DNA from 2 places in the Enterococcus sp. AAFC-DPL-5146 genome. Region 1 is predicted to be linked to the other one. Evidence: riboswitches for the same ligand, from Rfam matches in the RefSeq annotation. Region 1 holds a riboswitch; the other holds the start of a gene.
The links. A riboswitch is a leader RNA that binds a small molecule or an ion and turns the genes downstream of it on or off. The one in region 1 is predicted to bind magnesium.
Positions count from the first base shown of each region.

Region 2: linked by a shared signal. The riboswitch ahead of AC4BB2_RS03230 (LCP family protein) and the one ahead of AC4BB2_RS08635 (phosphatase PAP2 family protein) in region 1 are both predicted to bind magnesium.

Region 1 covers NZ_CM177103.1:1,881,962-1,891,860, forward strand. Annotated here, with positions in the region: gene AC4BB2_RS08620 (hypothetical protein) at 1-644, shown strand, start outside; gene AC4BB2_RS08625 (DUF8821 family protein) at 708-1,169, opposite strand; gene AC4BB2_RS08630 (diaminopimelate dehydrogenase) at 1,333-2,304, opposite strand; gene AC4BB2_RS08635 (phosphatase PAP2 family protein) at 2,404-3,075, opposite strand; M-box (ykoK) riboswitch at 3,184-3,351, opposite strand; gene AC4BB2_RS08640 (ABC transporter ATP-binding protein) at 3,493-5,340, opposite strand; gene AC4BB2_RS08645 (ABC transporter ATP-binding protein) at 5,356-7,737, opposite strand; gene AC4BB2_RS08650 (MarR family winged helix-turn-helix transcriptional regulator) at 7,737-8,183, opposite strand; gene AC4BB2_RS08655 (LPXTG cell wall anchor domain-containing protein) at 9,055-9,318, opposite strand; gene AC4BB2_RS08660 (hypothetical protein) at 9,389-9,899, opposite strand, start outside.
Region 2 covers NZ_CM177103.1:709,817-719,715, forward strand. Annotated here, with positions in the region: gene AC4BB2_RS03205 (adhesive domain-containing protein) at 1-204, shown strand, start outside; gene AC4BB2_RS03210 (WxL domain-containing protein) at 240-845, shown strand; gene AC4BB2_RS03215 (WxLIP family cell surface protein) at 931-1,974, shown strand; gene AC4BB2_RS03220 (DUF4809 family protein) at 2,161-2,553, shown strand; gene AC4BB2_RS03225 (DUF4303 domain-containing protein) at 2,606-3,103, opposite strand; M-box (ykoK) riboswitch at 3,387-3,555, shown strand; gene AC4BB2_RS03230 (LCP family protein) at 3,686-4,600, shown strand; gene AC4BB2_RS03235 (FAD-dependent oxidoreductase) at 4,770-6,104, shown strand; gene AC4BB2_RS03240 (AcpB/EbpR/MafR family transcriptional regulator) at 6,094-7,578, shown strand; gene glpK (glycerol kinase GlpK) at 7,802-9,310, shown strand; gene glpO (type 1 glycerol-3-phosphate oxidase) at 9,329-9,899, shown strand, end outside.

The sequences.
Region 1 (9,899 bases):
TTTTTATTGCAGGTATGTTTATTGTTATAACAAATGGTTTTCCAACTGGTTTTAATGATGGAATGACTTTCAAAATTGCGTCTTCTAGCCATGAGCAACAATATTTACTCTATGTACAATTTGAAACAAACTACCAATTGAATCAAGGAAAAACATATCTTGACCTACCTGAACTGTTTTTTGAATTAACTCCAACCAAGACTAAACAAACCTATCTCAATGATTATCAATACTTTTTAAGAATTGCTCGTTTCTCGCAAGAACGTGATTGGAGACGTTTAAGTACCCAGATGGAATACTTGTGGAGCCAGTTGGATGATTTGCTTCCTCCATATCAAATTGAAGTAAAAAAAGAACTGATTTTTTCTCTCTCTATCACTAAACCAGAAGATGAACGTATTCTTCAATTATGGTCGGACAAAAGCGTTCAGCTTAGTTTAAAGCAGCCTTTAATGGGTAATAAACGAATAGAAGCCTCTTACTATTACTTTGTAAACCATGACCCTAAACTGGCTTTACTTTGCTTAAAAGCTGGAAAAAAATTACTAGATAAGGCTCCTGTATTAGGGGATGCAAAAGCTGAAATGAACTTGAATGACTGGTTACAGGAACAAATTTCTCTAGAACAAGGTACTTTATTTTAAATAGAAATAAAAATGACTGGCAATATTTTATTTAAACATCGCCAGTCATTTTTACATATCTTTTTAATAGTCACCTTTAATAACAAAGAACGAGCCGCGAATAGTTCCTGCCAACTTAGATTTTTGACGAGCAAACTTGAACTTTCCTTCAAACTCAACTGGGATTTCCATACCGTCAGAAAGTTTAAATCCTACTGCACGTTTCCCACCGTCTTCAAGTGTATACATCACATTTACGGCCAAGCCATTTTCATAAAAAACATATGCCATCTTAATTCCCTCTACTTCAAAGCTTGATACTTCTAATGGTTTATACGGGAATTTCATATCTCTTTGTGCTAAAATTTTTTCAATCCAAGCTAAAGTTTCAGTATCTTCACTAGCTGGCACCGTTATAAATTCATGTTTGTATTTATTCCAATAATAACGAGCTTCATTCGCACGTAAACCTGCCATCGCTTCCGCCACTGGAGAACTTTCAAAACCAACTGTTGAGACGTTTTTGAAATCTACTTTATAGGACATTTGAACTCCTCTTTTCTTTTGATGTATGGTAATTATATGCAATGATGGATTCATTGACAAATAAAATGGATTTGGTTTTTCTTGAGATGATTTAACAACATTACATGCAACCATAAAAAAACGAATATCGCTATCGACATTCGCTCATTTACTTTATCCATCTTTACAATAATTCTTTTCTCAATTCCTCATCCGTGCGATCAGATAAATACTTAGGCGCAATATCCAGAACGGTATACGCTCCAAATTGCTTTTCTTTAGCCAAACGAGCACAAGCTCTAGCGTAAGCAACTAACACACTTGCGGTAAATTCAGGGTTACTTTCCAATTGTAAATTATACTCAATCACTTGCTTCGTCTTTTGATGGGTTGTCCCAGTATGAAGAACTGTTCCGCCATGAGGCATAGCTTTATGATTTTCATCTAGTTCAGCCTGTGAAATAAAGTGAACTTCCGTGTCATAGTCAGCAAAATAATTTGGCATAGAAATGATTTCTTCCCGAATTCTCTTTGAATCGCCTTCATCTTCTAGAACAACAAAACATTCTCTAAAATGTTTATCACGAGTCGTCAACTGTAATGTTTCACCTGCTTTGAGTTTCTCGATAACCTCATTATTTGGAATCGTGTATTGAACAGCATCTATCACTCCATCAATTCGTCTTAATGCATCGGAGTGTCCCTGACTAACTCCTCTACCCCAAAAAGTATTCGTCTCACCATCCGGTAAAATACTTTGGGCATATAATCGATTTAAGCTAAACAAACCTGGATCCCACCCAGTTGAGATAATTGATGCCGTTTGATTTTCTTTTGCCACTTGGTCCACTTTAGCAAAATGCTCTGGAATTTTTGCGTGTGTATCGAAACTATCGATTGTATTAAATAAATGCGTCCATTCTGGCGTTTGCGTTGGTAAATCTGTTGCTGATCCGCCACATAAAATACAAACATCGATGTCATTTTTTTTAGACTTAAGTTGATCCATTGTGAACGCCTGTCCACCTTCTGTTTCAACAGTTTCAGGTGCTCTTCTCGTAAAGATGCCGACTAACACCATATCTTTATTCTGTTTGATAGCACGTTCCACGCCCCGACCCAGGTTCCCATACCCGACAATTGCTACTTTTATCATACTTACATTCCTCCACTTCTATGCCTCAAATTATACCAAATGGAAAAGTCATTTGACAATTGGAATTTATATAAGCAGACTATTTTGCGAAAATTACATTCATTCTTTTTTTGAGTCTAATCTTTGGCTAGTTTTTAGCATTGAGAATTTCCCGTTAATAGCCATTTTTTGCAGATAAATATATGAAAGATTTACCCAAGCAAAACTCAATAAAAATCCTCCAATCACATCACTAGGATAATGAACCCTTAAATAAATTCGACCTAGTCCAATCAACAGTACATAAACAACTAGACCTATTTTTAACCATTGATATTTTTTTGGATTATTTGAATAGACAGTATGAATCACTAAAATTATCGAACAGGCGAGACACATCGCCAATAAAGAATGGCCACTAGGAAAGCTGTAAGAAGTTTTTTCAGCCAGTTGTTCTACATTGGGTCTGATCCTTGCAACAGATTGTTTCAGGATAAATCCTAGTGCACTAACGACAAAAACATTACTACTCGTCCAAACTGCCAAAATCCTATAGTTATTCCTCCAAAGTACAAAAGAAACAATCAAACTTACGATAAAAATAGGAACGATCGTAGCTGTTTTGGCAAATAAGTTCACAAAATTGGTAATCACGTCACTAGGTTTCCAGTTAAACTGGTAGATAAACGAATCTAACTGACTAAACCATGAAGGATTTGTAACAACTAAAAAAGTAAGTATTGAAAATAATACAATACTTAAAATAGCTGGAGTAAATTTTTTTTCTTTCAATGTAGACATCCTCTCATTTCTAATTCATTAAACTTGTGAAGGTTAAGATGTCATAATCCTCTCAAAAGAAAAAAGCCAAACAATTTTTTCATAAGACGTTTGACTTTCAATCAATCTCATCGTCTGAGTTTTAGCACTATACAACGTAAAGAAAAATTCTTAGCTATTTTATGAAAAGCCTTAATTCGACAATTCCTGTTTTACCCATTGGCGTCTTTCGACGTTTCTGCGCAATAGCTTGTGTTTGTATAGGAGCCTCACCTAACAAGTTTATTTATTTTTATAAATCGTACCGTTTGGACGTTATTTTTTCAAGTTTTTTTGTTTCTCTTTATTTTTTCTTAATTTTAAAAGAGGAACCCGTCAATTTTTTTGACAAGCCCCTCTTTTATTTTCTAGTTTATATTGAATTTTATTTTACGCATCTAACTCTTCAAACTGTGAATTGTAAAGTGATGCATAGTAGCCACCTTCAGCAAGTAATTCTTCGTGTGTTCCTTGTTCTTTAATATCGCCATCTTGCATATAAAGAATTTTATCTGCATCTTTGATTGTTGATAAACGGTGAGCGATAACAAATGACGTACGACCAGCCATTAAGTTATTCATAGCGCCTTGAATCAATCCTTCTGTCCGTGTATCAACAGATGACGTTGCTTCATCAAGAATCAAGATTGGTTTGTCTGCTAAAATCGCACGAGCAATAGTTAACAGTTGTTTTTGACCTTGAGAAATATTTGAAGATTCTTCATTTAATTCCATATTATAGCCGCCAGGTAATGTTTGGATAAAGTGGTGAACATGAGCAGCTTTTGCAGCTTCATACACTTCTTCATCTGTTGCATCTAGACGACCATAGCGAAGATTTTCCATAATAGTTCCTTTAAATAACCAAGTATCTTGTAAAACCATCCCAATATTTTTACGAAGATCTGCACGATTAAAGTCTTTAATATTATAGCCATCGATTTTAATTGCACCAGAGGTAACATCGTAAAAACGCATCAGTAATTTAACCATGGTTGTTTTACCAGCTCCAGTTGGTCCAACAATTGCTACTGTTTGGCCAGAATCCACATGTGAACTGAAATCATTAATAATGATTTTATCTGGTGTGTAACCAAAACGAACATGTTCAAAGTCTACCATACCTTTTGCTTTATCAATTTTAACTGGATTTTCTACAGTTTGCTCTTCTTCGTCCTCCCCAAGAAATTCAAAGACACGTTCAGCAGCTGCTGCCATTGATTGAAGTAAATTAGATACTTGAGCCAATTGAGCAATAGGTTGTGTTAAGTTACGAACGTATTGGATGAAGGCTTGAATGTCACCAACAGTGATTGAACCATTGTAAGCCATAATTCCACCAAAGATAGCAACAGCTACATAGCCAAGGTTTCCAACAAAGTTCATAATTGGTTGCATCAAACCAGAAAGAAATTGAGATTTCCATGCTGATTTGAATAATACATCATTTTTTTCTTTAAATTCTTTCAGAGCGTTATCTTCATCATTAAATAAACGTACGATGTTGTATCCACCGATTGTTTCTTCTACTTTACCATTGATTACTCCAAGATATTCTTGTTGTGTTTTAAAGTATTTTTGTGAGTTTTTCACAACAATCATAATCAAAATCATTGAAATCGGTACAATCAAAATGGCAATACCCGTCATCTGTACTGAAATTGACAGCATCATTACAATAACCCCAATGATGGTGAAGGTTGACGTAATCAATTGGGTGATTGATTGATTTAAGGATTGACCTAATGTATCTACATCATTTGTAATACGTGATAATACTTCACCCGTTGTCCGACTTTCAAAATAGTTCATAGGCATACGGTTGATTTTTTCTGAAATTTCTTTCCGCATCCGATAAGTGATTTTTTGCGAAATCGTTGACATGATCCATCCTTGGATAATCCCAAAAAGAGAAGCAACAAGGTAAAGACCTAACATGAATAATAAGATGCCGCCGATTTTATCAAAATCAATTCCGCCAGTACCTTGATATTTTTTGATTAAGCCATTAAATAATTCCGTGATCGCTTTTGATAAGATTTTTGGTCCCCAAATATTGAAAATAGTTGAGGCAATTGCAAAAATTATTACAAAGAAAACAGGAATTTTATAGGCACCAAGGTAAGACAGTAATTTTTTCAAGGTTCCTTTAAAATCTTTTGCTTTTTCCACTGGAGCAATTTGTCCAGGTCCACCGCCACGACCGCCACGAGGGCGAGTTTGTTTTTGTTCTGACATTCTATTCGCTCCTCCCTACTCAGCTTCTTCTATGCCTAATTCGGCATTGCTTAATTGCGACTGGGCAATTTCTTGATAGACTTTTGATGATTCCATTAATTCTTCGTGTGTCCCATGTCCTACTACACGTCCTTCATTTAACACAATAATGTTATCTGCATGAAGAATCGTAGAGATTTTTTGGGCTACAATGATTTGTGTTGCACCTTTGATATTTTCAGACAACGCTTTACGCAACGCTACGTCAGTTTTATTATCAAGAGCAGAAAATGAATCATCGAAGATTAATATTTTAGGATTTTTCGCTAACGCACGGGCAATGGATAGACGTTGTTTTTGCCCACCTGAAACGTTGGTCCCACCTTGAGAAATTTCACGGTCATAGCCTTTTTCATTTGAATCAATGAACTCTTGAGCTTGAGCAATTTTAGCGGCTTTTTCCATTTGTTCATCTGAAATATCTGCATCACCAAATTTAATATTTGAAGCAATATCTCCAGAGAATAAAATTCCTTTTTGCGGAACGAAACCAATGATTTCATGTAATTTATGCAAACTCATTTCGCGAATATCAATTCCGTCAATCGTAATCCGTCCACCTGTTACATCAAAAAGTCGTGGAATCAAGTTAACGATTGTTGATTTACCTGAACCAGTTGAACCAATTAAAGCTGTTGTTTGCCCTGGTTTAGCCACAAAGTTAATATGATGAAGCACATCTTCGTCAGCATCGCTGTAACGGAATTCTACTGCTTCAAATTTCACTTCACCTTTAAAATCATGATTATCTTTAGGGTGTTTTGGATCTGTAATTGTTGGAACTGTTTCAAGAACTTCTTCCACACGACCAGCTGCAACGTTGGCACGAGGTAAGATAATTGAAACCATTGACAACATCATAAATGCCATAACAATCATCATTGTGTATGTGATAAATGCCATCATATCACCCACTTGAAGTTGACCATTATTCATGTTATGCCCGCCGACCCAAACGATCAAAACAGAGATTCCATTCATCATCAACATCATCACAGGCATCATGATAGACATTGCACGGTTAACGAATAATTGAGTTTTCATTAAGTTCGTGTTGGCTGTGTCAAAACGTTTTTCTTCAAATTTTTCACGAGAAAACGCACGGATAACTGGTAAACCAGTAATAATTTCACGAGAAACTAAGTTTACTCTATCAACCAAGTTTTGCAATGCTTTAAATTTTGGCATGGTTGTTAATAACAATGTCATAACTAAAACTAAAACAGCCACCACAGCGACTCCAACAATCCATCCCATACCCGTTCCTGTTTTATAAACATTGTAAATTCCGCCAATACCTAAGATCGGTGCATATAAAACGATACGCATAATCATAACGATCCCCATTTGCATTTGCTGAATATCATTGGTATTACGAGTAATTAATGAAGCGGGGGAGAATTTTTCCATTTCTGTGTTTGAAAATTGTAATGTACGTTCATATTGTCCCACACGTAAATTTCTTGCCACAGATGCTGCAACTAATGAAGCAATCAGTCCAACAATAATTGCTGCAACAGCTGAAACAAGGGTTAAGAGGATCATTTTTGTCCCTGTTTTCACCATATAGTCTGTTTGAATTTGTTGTGTATTCATATCTAGTGCTTTGTATTCAGCAAGTGTTAATTGAATGCCCACTGTTTTCATTGAATCAGCACCTAGATCTCCTAAACTTTCTTTAGTTGCTTTACGAGCCGCCTCGACTTTAGCTGGCATCGCTTCAGTTTTTGTTTTGATTGAATCAGCTAACGTTTTAGCTTCGGCACCTTTCGCTTGAGCTTGTTGAGCCAATGCTTGAGCTTCTGTGCCTTTTTCAGTTGCTATAGCAATATCAGTTGAAGAGGCAGCTGCTTCACCAGCTGCTTTAGCTTGTTCACCTAAAGTGGTTGCTTCTTCGCCAAGTTGTTTTGCTTTGGCAGCGTCTGCTCCAACCGTTTTATAGTCTTCAATAATTGCTTTGGCTTCACTTCCACTTGATGAATCTTTTGATTGAGAAGAAGCTAACATCATCATTGGCAGATTAAAGATATCTGCTAATTTTGCTTCTGTCATATCATCTTGAAGGTTTAATTTATAGACTTCAACGTCTTTTCCATCAATCTTTTCGGTTGTTCGTTTATAGTTGTCTTCAACTGTTTTTTTCTCATCATCGGTCATGAACATTTCAATTCCTTGAAGAGTTGTTTTCCTGATTTTTTCAGGGGTGGAGTATTCAAGCCCTCCTTGTTGAATACCAACATCGACGATACCTGATGTTAGTTTTGGTAAGCTTAAATCACTATTTGCCTGTACGACTAAAAGCACAAGAACTGCGATGACCGCATACCAGTATTTGCCGAGATATTTAAAAATCTTCACTATTGGTCACCTTCCTCTTTCAGGGATATTTGTTGGGAGTAGTCTACGAATTTCGCAGTCAGGTCGATAAATTGTTTTGTGTCTTTCTCTCCCATTAGTTTAAAAACTTGAACAATCTTATCACGCATTTCTTTCTTTTGAAGCTTCGCTACTTTCTTTCCACATTCGGTTAAAGTAACGTTGATGCGACGACGATCATTAGGGTCCATAGTACGTTCGATTTGGCCCTTTTTTTCTAAACTGCCTAACACAACTGCAATACGAGCACTAGACAGTTTAAGTGATTCAGCGAGATGTTTCGGGCTAGTTGGTTCACCATAGCGATAAAGAAACTTGATGACAATACTTTCACCTTGGTTACTCTTTTCTAGTCTACTAAATGCACTATGTCGATTTTGAACCATTAGACGCATAAGCTCTTGTTCGGCCTCTTCTGCAAATGACATATGACTCCTCCTTTTCTCAAAATAATTGCTTCTACCATTAATAGCTAACGGTGTTAGTAATTAATACTGTTCGATATTAACGCAAATAGCTTTTGATGTCAATAGTATTGAATTAAAAATAAAAATGAATCCGTTTTTATTTAAGAATCTTAAAAATGTGTTCGATATTCTATTTAAAAGAGAAGAGATTTTTCGCTAAAAAAAATCTGAAAACATTAATAGGCCATGTCCCCAGACTAACTTTTATAGATTTAAATTTACTATTTCTAACAACAGAATCTACATTACAACATGCCCATTTTGAGAGGATTTCAATGAATTCATTTAACTGCTGCGGATTAAAATGAACAACAACCGGATAACAAGCATATCCGCTGACTTTAAAAACTCGTCTATTTCGTTGATTGTTCTTTCTATTATCTTTTAACTAAGCAAGTCGTTGTCCAATTACTTACTCTGTAAGTTGGATTTTTTCGCTGATGTCTTTATTTGATAATTTGACATTTACTTCTAAAAGCTACAAATTTACTGAACACAATGAACTTAGAACTTTCAACTTACTTGATAAAAAACAGCCTACTTTTATCAGAAAACGAGTCTCCGTTATTTCAGTTAACCTTAAAATCGAATGAAGCTGACTTAGTAGGCTAATAATCAATCAAGTTTTTTTCGCGTTTATTATACCTAAAAACAAATATCGCCATAGTATGAACTCGCATAAATACAATTCTTTATATTTTCAAATTTACGAGATAGTAAAACAAAAAGTTGAGTAAAGTTCTTTATTAGAACTTACTCAACTTTCTTACATGCCTCTTTAGTTTAACTGTTTTAACTAGGGATATCTTATTTAATTCTGGAATAAATGTCACTACACTTTAAAAGATAACCATTTCTTTACAATTAAAAATAAGAGAATCAATGTTAAGCCAACTACAAGAAGAAACAAACTTACTGCTTCTCCTGTGGTCGGTAAGATATCAATAGAATCACTTTTTATAACCGTTGAAACTTTATCACTTTTATTTTCCTCATCATTTGAATCATTTACAATTTGTTTTTCACTTTTATTTCTATTCAATGTTCCGTTTACTGGAATACTAACTTCTGCTTCTCCATAAACAGTATTTCCCATTCCAAATAGTCCCAAAAGAAAACAAGTAACAAGGATTAGCGAAAAAATGATGCTTTTTTTTTTCATACGATTATTTAACGGGATTTCCATCTTTACCTAATACTTCAAATTTCATAGTCATTGCATAAGAAACTGTTTGTCTAGCAGGTTCGTCCGCTTTAGTAGCTTTGTCGGATTCTATTTTTTCTGGTGTTACTTTACCTGTATATTGAAATTTATATTCAGATCCTTCTGATTTTCCAGAAAGAATTGGAGATTCCAATTTGCTCAATAATTTGTTCATTTCACCAGTTGGGGTACCATCAGCTGTAATAAGGTCAAAGGCTGTCTCACCCTCTTTGTTATTTTTTGGTTGTAGACTTAATTTATCAATCGCTTTTGCCGCTGTTGCGTCCTTTGGAAGAGTAAAGCTTGCTAAATTAACATTTACTGGACGAGCCGATAAATTAGAAACATGGTACTCACCTGACGTAATTACTTTTTCATCGTCTGTGTCTGAATGAAACAATACTGAAGTCGGTAACTCAACTTTAAGCCATTTTTCATCTCCTTCTGGAATGTTTTCTTCGGGATCTGCATTA
Region 2 (9,899 bases), 1.2 Mb from region 1:
GAAGGGACACAATTTAAGGTCAGAGTTCGATTCCCAGGAAATGTTTATGAAGAAGTCCCTGTTAATGCAGATGGTACGTTTTCATTAGATATTTCAGGTCGTCAATTGACACAGGGGACATCGATTACCTTTAACACAGTAGCAACACTTGGCATGGAAACAGCCTCAAGTGGCAGAATCATTGTTTCTGTAGGTGCCAAATAATTATAGGATTTACCAATCAAGAGAGGGTGTATAAAATGAAGAATGCAACATTTGTTACTACGAGTTCCGCAATGTTACTATTATCTGTTGTTTTTGGCACATTATTTATCGGACAATCAGCAGAAGCTGCTCCTGATGTTACTAAGTCAACAAATTTGGATGTTACTTTTACGCCAGGTGCCTTAACCTTACAGGCTGTTTCTACGATCAGCTATTCTTCACAGACAATTTCGGTAGATGATGCTTCTTATATTCCAACAAACCCTGAGGCAATCAATGTTGTAGTTTCAGATGCTCGTGGAACTAACGCTGGCTGGAAATTGAGCGGGAAATTAAATAGCTTTAAAGATTCCACCACGGCAGCTTCATTGCCAAATGCTAGTATGAACTTTAAAAATACACAAGCACAAACTAACAGTGATGCAGATGCCCCCACACCTGTAAATACAGTTAATTTAACCAGTGGCGCATCAACTGCGACCCCCTTTGCATCAGCCGCATCTGGAGCTGGGGCAGGAACATGGACCTTTACTTGGCCAGATGCTGAAAGTAAAGGCGTGACCTTAAATGTACCGGCTGCTATGGCAACGCTAGGTAAACATACTTCTACGATCGATTGGACATTGGCTGATGCGCCATAAATAGAAATGTGATTTAAAGAGAGTGGAATGAGAACTATTATATTCCACTCTTTTTTATGTGAGTATATTGAAAGGAGTGACTTAAATGAGTGGTTGTTTTAGGCCAAACATTCGTTTTATATTTGTTTCGATTGGACTTATTTTTTTATTTAGCTTATGGGATATAACGTCAGTTTCAGCGCAAGAAAAAAGTGAAGAAACAAATAGTTTTTATGTACAAGCAGTCATTCCGACTAATCAAGTGGATATCAATAAATCCTATTTTGATTTGCGGATGATACCAGATGCAGAACAAGAATTACAAGTGAAGCTGGTAAATCCAGAAGATGCTCCCATCTCAGTTTCAGTGAATGCATTAAATGCAACGACGACAGAAGAGGGGATGATTGACTATACGTTAAGAGGCGTCAAAGATAAAAGTTTAAAATATCCCTTTGAATCATTGATTAAAGTAATTGAAACGAATATTTCTTTACAGCCATATGAAACGAAAATTGCTCGTTTTCATTTGAAGATGCCAAAGGAGAAGTATAACGGGGTGATTGTAGGAGGATTACGTTTTACAAAAAATATACCTGAGAGTGAAATGAAGAATAAAGAGGTTACGGTTCAGCAGCGATTTCATTATGTTGTTGGTGTTGTTTTGAATGAGACGGATCTATCGGTTCATCCAGAGTATGAAATGGATTCTGTAAAAGTAGCGAAATCCAAACAAGGGAAGAAAATATCTGTGATCCATTCAATTCGAAATAAGAACGCTGCGATTTCTAAAAAAATGGATTTAAATGTCACGATTCGAAAAAAAGGGAATGATGCCCCAGTAATTAAGCTGAAGAAAGAATCATTAGAAATGGCACCCAATTCTGTGATGGATTTTCCTGTACCTATAACAAGACAGTTGCAGCCTGGAAAATATATAAGTACAACCTTAGTTACGCAAGAGGGGAAAAAATGGACATTTGAGAATGAATTTGAGATCACGAGAGAGCAATCAAAGTTGATTAATGAAGAGAATAAAGGAACTCAAGTTGAAAGTAGGATTCCTTTTTGGTTGATTTTGGTGATTGTGTTGTTGATTTTATTGGTGTTGGTTCAGACTTATGTTTTGTGGAGGAAGAATAGGAAATAGATTGTTTAGCATTTGTATTATCTAGAATAAAATTATAGCCCGTTACTGAATCTTGATTAAGAGGAAGTAAGGGTTTTTTTGATATTATCCACATATTTGATTGAAAAAACTATTTTTTAATAATAATGATTGCATTAATCCGTTTTGATATAATATATATAGAACTAGTGGAAGGGATCTGTAATAATGAAAACTGCAATAATTACTAAAACCGTCAATTTATTAGACGGAGGCTGCAACGCATGTGGAATTATAGAAGATGAGAATTTCACATTAACGATAGATGAACAAGTGCTACCTCTAGATGAGCTGACAGTCAATTCTTTAGTCACAACGATTGTTTTAAAAAATGGATATAAACGAGAATATGAAACAGATGTTTTGGATGACTACATTATTTATAAAAAAGAGGACCACCAAGTAATCCTTAAAGAAGAATACGATTATCTGATCTATTCAAATGATTCATCAAAAATTGAAACTAAAAATCAAATCATTGATACAACAGTATTGTTAAAAAAAGTGAATGAAATATTGACGATTCTTTTTGATGTAGAAGAATTAGCTTTTATTTTATAGTCAGATGAATAGAAATAGAGAGAGGCAAATTTACCTCTCTTTATTTCTTTAATTATTCTATTTGAAAAATCTCAGACATAGTTATTTTTTCAAATCGTTCTTGTGAGTCAGAAATATCTTCGTCATGATCATAAACGAACAACTTGAAATCCTCTGTTTTAGGAATGCGTTGAAAGGTTTCACTATCTAAAAAGAGAATCATTTGCTGACAAAGCCATTCTAAGACCGTTTCGATATCTTGTTCATCCTCCACCCAATCATCAAATAGATGCAAAGAGGTAAACCGTTGATTTTCATCCCAATCACCAGAATTGTATTTCATTTCGTTTATTTGCTGTTCATTGTACCCTTTATCCGTATAATAATTTGTTGTTTCTTGCCAAAGTTCTACGGTATTGAAGCAGAGATTTATTTCACCTTCTTCATAAATATTGCAGTCTAAAGCAAATGTGTAGAATGTTTCATCAGAATGATCTAGTAAAAAGTTATCAATACTGTCAGTTAAAAAATTGAAAAAGAATTCCTGTTGTTTTTCTAAAAAATTTTCCATGTACTGCCTCCAAAATTAAGACCTTTTAAACATTGAAACAGATATTTTTGAAAATGTCTATCTAAATTGTAAAGAATAAGAATGATACAATCGATAACAGAAGTGAAAATGGTTAAGAAAAAGTAAAGATTATTTGTAATTTTATTGCTGGAAACAAGACTATTAAGCTTACTATATCCAGTTTATAATAAGAAATCTGGATTTATTATGGCTACTTTGTGAGGTTGTTTTATCCATTTTTAATTTGACTTTGGGATGCTTACAGATTATAGTTTAAAATGAATTAAATACTTGTTAGGTGAGGCTCCTATATAAACACAGGCTGCTGCTCAGAAATGTCGAAAGACAGGCACGGGTAGGACAAAAGTTGTCGAATTAAGGCGATTTTCAAAGTAGCTAAAAGCAATGCTTTTTACGTTATATAGTGCTAAAACTCAACGAAGAGAAGATCTAGGTAATTTGTAAATAAGTGACTGTTGTCATGTGTTTTTACCCAGTAATCTAATCCCTTCGCTGATTGATGTTAGTGAAGGGATTTTCTTGTATACAAGTAAATATACGAGGTTTGGAAAGGAATTCAAAATGAAAAAATCTGTAAAAATAGGTATTATTACTTTGTTATCTATTCTTCTTGTGGTGATTGGTTCAGCCTGTTATGCTGCCATATCATTTCAAGTAGCGAAAGAAAAAAGCGAGTCACAACTTTCCAGTAAAAACCATAATTTTACTGGTGATCAGCAATCAAGTAATAAAGAATTAACTGTTATGGTTGTTGGGAATGACTCTAGAGATGACGATGAGGATCAAGGGAGATCAGATACATTGATGGTGGCTCATTATGATGGTAAGACGAAACAGCCTAAATTAATTTCAATCATGAGAGACAGTTATGTAGATATTCCTAATCGTGGTATGGATAAAATAAATGCAGCGTATGCATATGGCGGCGCTCAATTAACTAAAGAAGTGTTGAATCAAGATTTTGGTTTACCAATCAATTATTATGTTGTAATGGATTTTAAAGAGTTTAGTGATATTATCGATGAACTTTATCCAAAAGGAGTCACGATTGACGCTGAAAAAGATATTAATTTAGACGGAGTAGATATTGTCAAAGGTAAGCAAACTCTACATGGGAATAGTCTATTGCAATATGCTCGTTTTAGAATGGATGAAGAAGGGGATTTCGGACGAATCAGACGTCAGCAACAAGTAATGGATGCATTGATTAATCAGTCAAAAGACTTGATTCCAATCTGGGAATTGCCTCAAGTTGCTGGGAAATTAGTTGGGAAAATTGATACAAATGTTTCCACTAGTTTATTGATTGATTTAGCCAAAGATTTTCTTTCTGGAAAAGTAAAACCATTAAAATCACTTTCAGTTCCGGTACAAGGAACATGGGACTTTAATGACTATACAGAGTCTGGCAGCGTGATTGAACTAGATGCACAGAAGAATGCTGACGCAATTCAAGCGTTTATGAAAAATAATTAGAATCTAATTGAATAACTGAATCGATCTGCTTGTTCAACTATATGTTGAGTAAGCAGATCGTTTTTTTTATTAAAATAATAAAACAAGTTAACTTAATTCTATGCGTTTCAATCAAGCTTGTGCTATCCTTTAAGAAAACGTTTTAGTCATTTAGAAAGAAGGTTTTACTGTGAAGGTCGTGATTATTGGAGCTTCTTTTGCTGGTTTGTCAGCTGCTTTGGCGATAAGAAAAAGGCATCCTAATGCAGAAATACATATTATTGAGAAACAACAAACGATTGGTTATTTATCAGGTGGACTTAATCTTTATTTTAATGAATCAATTGAACCAGCCGAAGAAGCTCGATTTATTTCGGAAAAACAAGTAACAGATAGAAACATTCATTTACTATTAAATGCAACTGTAATCAGCATGGATTCAATTGAGCATATCCTTAAATATGAACAACAAGGATCTGAGCTTTTCATGTCCTTTGATAAATTAATCTTAGCAACAGGCTCAAGTCAATGGTCACAGAAGATTCTTGGCAGTGAATCTGAAAAAGTATTAAAATATAAATTTTTACCAGGAGTTCTAAAGGCTATTGAACGATTGGAAGCGAGCGAAAAGGTCGCTTTGATTGGCGGTGGTCAAATTGGTGCAGAAGCCGCAGATACACTACTAAAGAAGGGGAAAGAAGTTCATCTTTTTGAGCGGATGGATTATTTATTATTTAAGTATTTCGATAAAGAAATGATTCAGCCTGTACAAGATGAAATGGAAGCTAAAGGGGTAGTTTTTCATTTTGATGAGATGGTCGAGACGATCACTGATACCGATGAAGGTCTTTTGATTGCAACGAAAAAAATCGATTGCTTATGTGACAGTGCTATTTTTGCGATGAATGTGCGTCCAGATTTACGTTATTTAGACAAACATATCCAAATCCACACAGATCAGACCATTCTCGTAAATGAGTACCTACAAACTTCCCAAAAAGATATTTTTGCTGTAGGTGACTGTATTCAAATGCCTTATAGTTTGTCTGATGAATCATTTTATATTCCTTTAGTGAACAATGCTGTTAGGACGGGATTAGTTGTTGCTGAAAATCTTCTTAAAGCCACCACGCCATTTGTTGGATCAATTCGCACGATTGGTACGAAACTTGTGGATTATTATGTTGCAAGTACTGGTTTGACGGAAGAAGAAGGCTTGTTTCACGATCAACCGATAGCTGTTTCTCATGTGGAGCAAAAAAGTTCCTTTTTTTCGGGTAGTGAAAAAATCGTCGGAAAAATTATTTTTGAAAAGTCCAGTCACAAAATTTTAGGGGCACAATTAGTATCAAAAGCTAATATCCTTGAAAAAATCAATACCCTTGCATTAGGAATTCAAATGGAACAAACCCTGGAACAACTTTATCAAAAAGACTTTTTATACCATCCGTACTTTTCTAATGTCCTAGATGTCACCAACCAATTGGGACTTGAAGGTTTGTGGAGTGAAGCAAATGAAAATTGAAAAGTTACTTGATAAAAAAGAGGCAAGAGAAATTGGTATCTTGAAAAAAGTTATTTTAGCTGGAGGGCGTATAGCAGATACGGAACTACTGGATTATTTAAGTATCTCAAAAGCCTCTTTAGAAAGTGATTTAAAAGAACTGGGCTACTATTTAAAGCCTTACGATAAAGAGTGTTCACTGTTTTATGATGGTCAATGGGTCGTATTGCACATGTCGGATCAGTTCTCCCTTAATAAAATTTTGGATGATTATATTCGGGCATCTATCAAGTTTCAGTTGATTGATTACTTGTTTCATTATCGTGAGTTTACGATTGCACAATTGACGACTAAATTCATGATTAGTGAGTCGTCGTTGTTTCGAAAAATCAAGGAGCTAAATCAGCTGTTAAAAGAATTTGACCTTAAAATTCGTAATGGTCAGATAAAAGGCGAGGAATTGCAAATTCGCTATTTTTACTTTCAGTTATACTGGTTTTTAACCCCTTATGAGATTCATCAAGAAAAAACATTAACGATTCAAAATATCAGAATCATTGAAGCCTTGGAAAAAGCCTTAGCTCTCTCTTTTGAGGAGCATAGCAAATTGAAAATCAGTTTATGGCTGACCATCAGTAAAAAAAGAATTACCATTCAACCAAAAATTTTTACAGAATTATACAGTAAAAGCCGTAGTTATGAACAAGACCCATTTTTTAAAACCTTACGTTCATTTGTTTTACGCTTTTTTAGTCGTTATCCTCTTGAAATAGACGATGAGGAAAGTTTACTGCATTTTATTTTTTTAACGAGCATGTCGGTTTTGACAGAATCAGATTTTCAACAATACAGTTTGATTCGAGGACGACGAACACCAACTTCTTTGGCGGATACTTTTGTATTGGAGCATGTGATTTTATACTATCGTCCACAAAAGTTTTTTCCAGAACTGGAGAAAAAGATCTTTTATTATTTCTCTCAAATTCATAGCCGATTATACTTTTTTAAAGGAGAACTGGAATTATTTGACCGAGAGAATGTTTGGCAAAAAGAGCAACATCTTTCTAGTCATCAGTTAAGAGATTTTTCTCATGTTCTTTTAGGGAAAAGCTTGGAATGTTTTGATGAAAGCTATGAACAAGGCAATAGTTTGCATGAATGGTCATTAGTGAAGTATTTAAGTGTATTGGCGATTATTGATTTTGAAATTGTTGGTGAGACACGCATCGGCATTGATTTGGAAATGGATCATTTATATAAAGAGGTAATGACTCAAGTATTGATTTTAAGCTTGAAAAATTTGAATGGTTTGACGATTGAACCTTATGATTCAAAACAGTCTTATGATTTGATGATCACAAACGTTATAAAACCAGCTTCTTATCGGTCGTCAAAAGAAGTATATGTTTTATCGGAACTTGGCTCTACATATGATATCAATCAGATTAGAAAAAAAATCCGAGAATTACATGGTAAAAGAAGAGATAGTGAATAAAAAAGAAGGGAAAACAAGCCTGTTTTTGGTTTTGTTTTTCCTTCTTTTTATTGATACGACAAGGTTTTATGTGAAAACTTTCAATTATTTTTAAAATAAAAAAAAAGATGACGTTTTTTCGAAATGATTTGCGATTATTATAAACACATAGAAAATAAAGCGTTTTCAAGAAAAGGTGGAAAAATCAAATTGTTACGCTTTTAAATTTAAGGAGGAAACCACAATGACAGAACAAAAGTACATCATGGCGATCGATCAAGGAACAACTAGTTCAAGAGCAATTATTTTTGATAAAAAAGGCAACAAAATAGGTAGTTCGCAAAAAGAATTTACACAAATATTTCCTAAAGCAGGCTGGGTAGAGCATAATGCAAATGAAATCTGGAACTCAGTTCAATCTGTAATCGCTGGTGCTTTGATCGAGTCTGGTGTTAAACCTTCTGATATTGTTGGTATCGGAATTACGAATCAACGTGAAACGACTGTTGTCTGGGATAAACATACAGGGCTACCAATCTATAATGCAGTTGTGTGGCAATCTCGTCAGTCATCACCAATTGCAGATCAATTAAAAGAAGATGGACATGATGACATGATTCATGAAAAAACTGGATTGATTGTAGATGCGTACTTTTCAGCAACGAAAATTCGCTGGATTTTAGATAATGTTGAAGGTGCGCAAGAAAGAGCTGAAAAAGGGGATTTATTATTTGGAACGATTGATTCTTGGTTAGTTTGGAAATTAACTGGTGGAGAAACCCATGTAACTGATTATTCAAATGCTAGTAGAACCATGTTGTTCAATATCCATGAGTTAGATTGGGATCAAGATATTTTAGATATTTTAAATATTCCTCGGGTGATGTTGCCAAAAGCAACATCCAATTCAGAAGTTTATGGCTTGACGAAAAATTATCATTTTTACGGTAGTGAAATTCCAATTTCAGGTATGGCTGGTGACCAACAGGCAGCATTATTCGGCCAAATGGCTTTTGACCCTGGAATGGTTAAAAATACGTATGGTACAGGTTCATTTATTGTGATGAATACAGGAGAAAAACCACAGCTTTCAGATAATAATTTACTGACAACGATTGGTTATGGTATCAATGGAAAAGTTTACTATGCCCTAGAAGGAAGTATTTTTGTTGCTGGTTCAGCTATTCAATGGTTACGTGATGGGTTGAAAATGATCCAAACAGCTGCTGAGTCTGAGGCCGTAGCAAAAGAATCTCACAATCGTAATGAAGTCTACGTTGTTCCAGCCTTTACAGGATTGGGTGCTCCTTATTGGGATTCAGATGCAAGAGGTGCAGTTTTCGGTATAACAAGAGGAACAACGAGAGAAGATTTTGTGAAAGCAACATTGCAAGCGGTGGCTTATCAAGTTCGTGACATTATTGATACGATGAAAAATGATACAGGAATTGATATTCCAATCTTAAAAGTTGATGGTGGCGCGGCTAATAACGATTTATTGATGCAATTTCAAGCAGATATTTTAAATACATCCGTTCAACGGGCTCAAAATTTAGAAACAACAGCACTAGGTGCAGCCTTTTTAGCTGGATTAGCGGTTGGATTTTGGAAAGATCTAGATGAACTGAAAGAATTTTATGAAGAAGGACAAATTTTTGAAGCTAAAATGCCTGATGAAGAACGAGATGATCTATACGAAGGGTGGCAACAAGCCGTTGCTGCGACTCAAATGTTCAAACATAAATCAAAATAAAGGAAGAAGTGAAAGGTTATGACATTCTCAATCAAAACGCGTAAAGAATCGATTGAAAAAATGAAACAGGAAGAATTGGATTTATTGATTATTGGCGGTGGTATTACAGGTGCAGGTGTTGCATTGCAATCAAGTGCTGCTGGTATGAAAACAGGACTGATCGAAATGCAGGATTTTGCAGAAGGAACATCTTCTCGTTCGACTAAATTAGTTCATGGCGGGATTCGTTATTTGAAAAATTTTGATGTAGAAGTGGTTGCAGATACGGTTCAAGAACGAGCTGTTGTTCAAGCGATTGCTCCTCATATTCCTAAACCAGATCCGATGCTTTTACCGATTTACGATGAACCGAAAGCAACCTTTAATATGTTTTCTGTTAAAGTTGCTATGGATTTATATGATCGTTTAGCAAATGTAATCGGAACGAAGTATGAAAATTACACTTTAACAAAAGAAGAAGTATTAGAAAGAGAGCCGCAATTAAAAAGTAAAGGATTGCAAGGCGGCGGTGTTTATCTAGATTTTAGAAATAACGATGCTAGACTTGTAATCGAAAATATTAAACAAGCTGGGCAAGATGGCGGTTTGA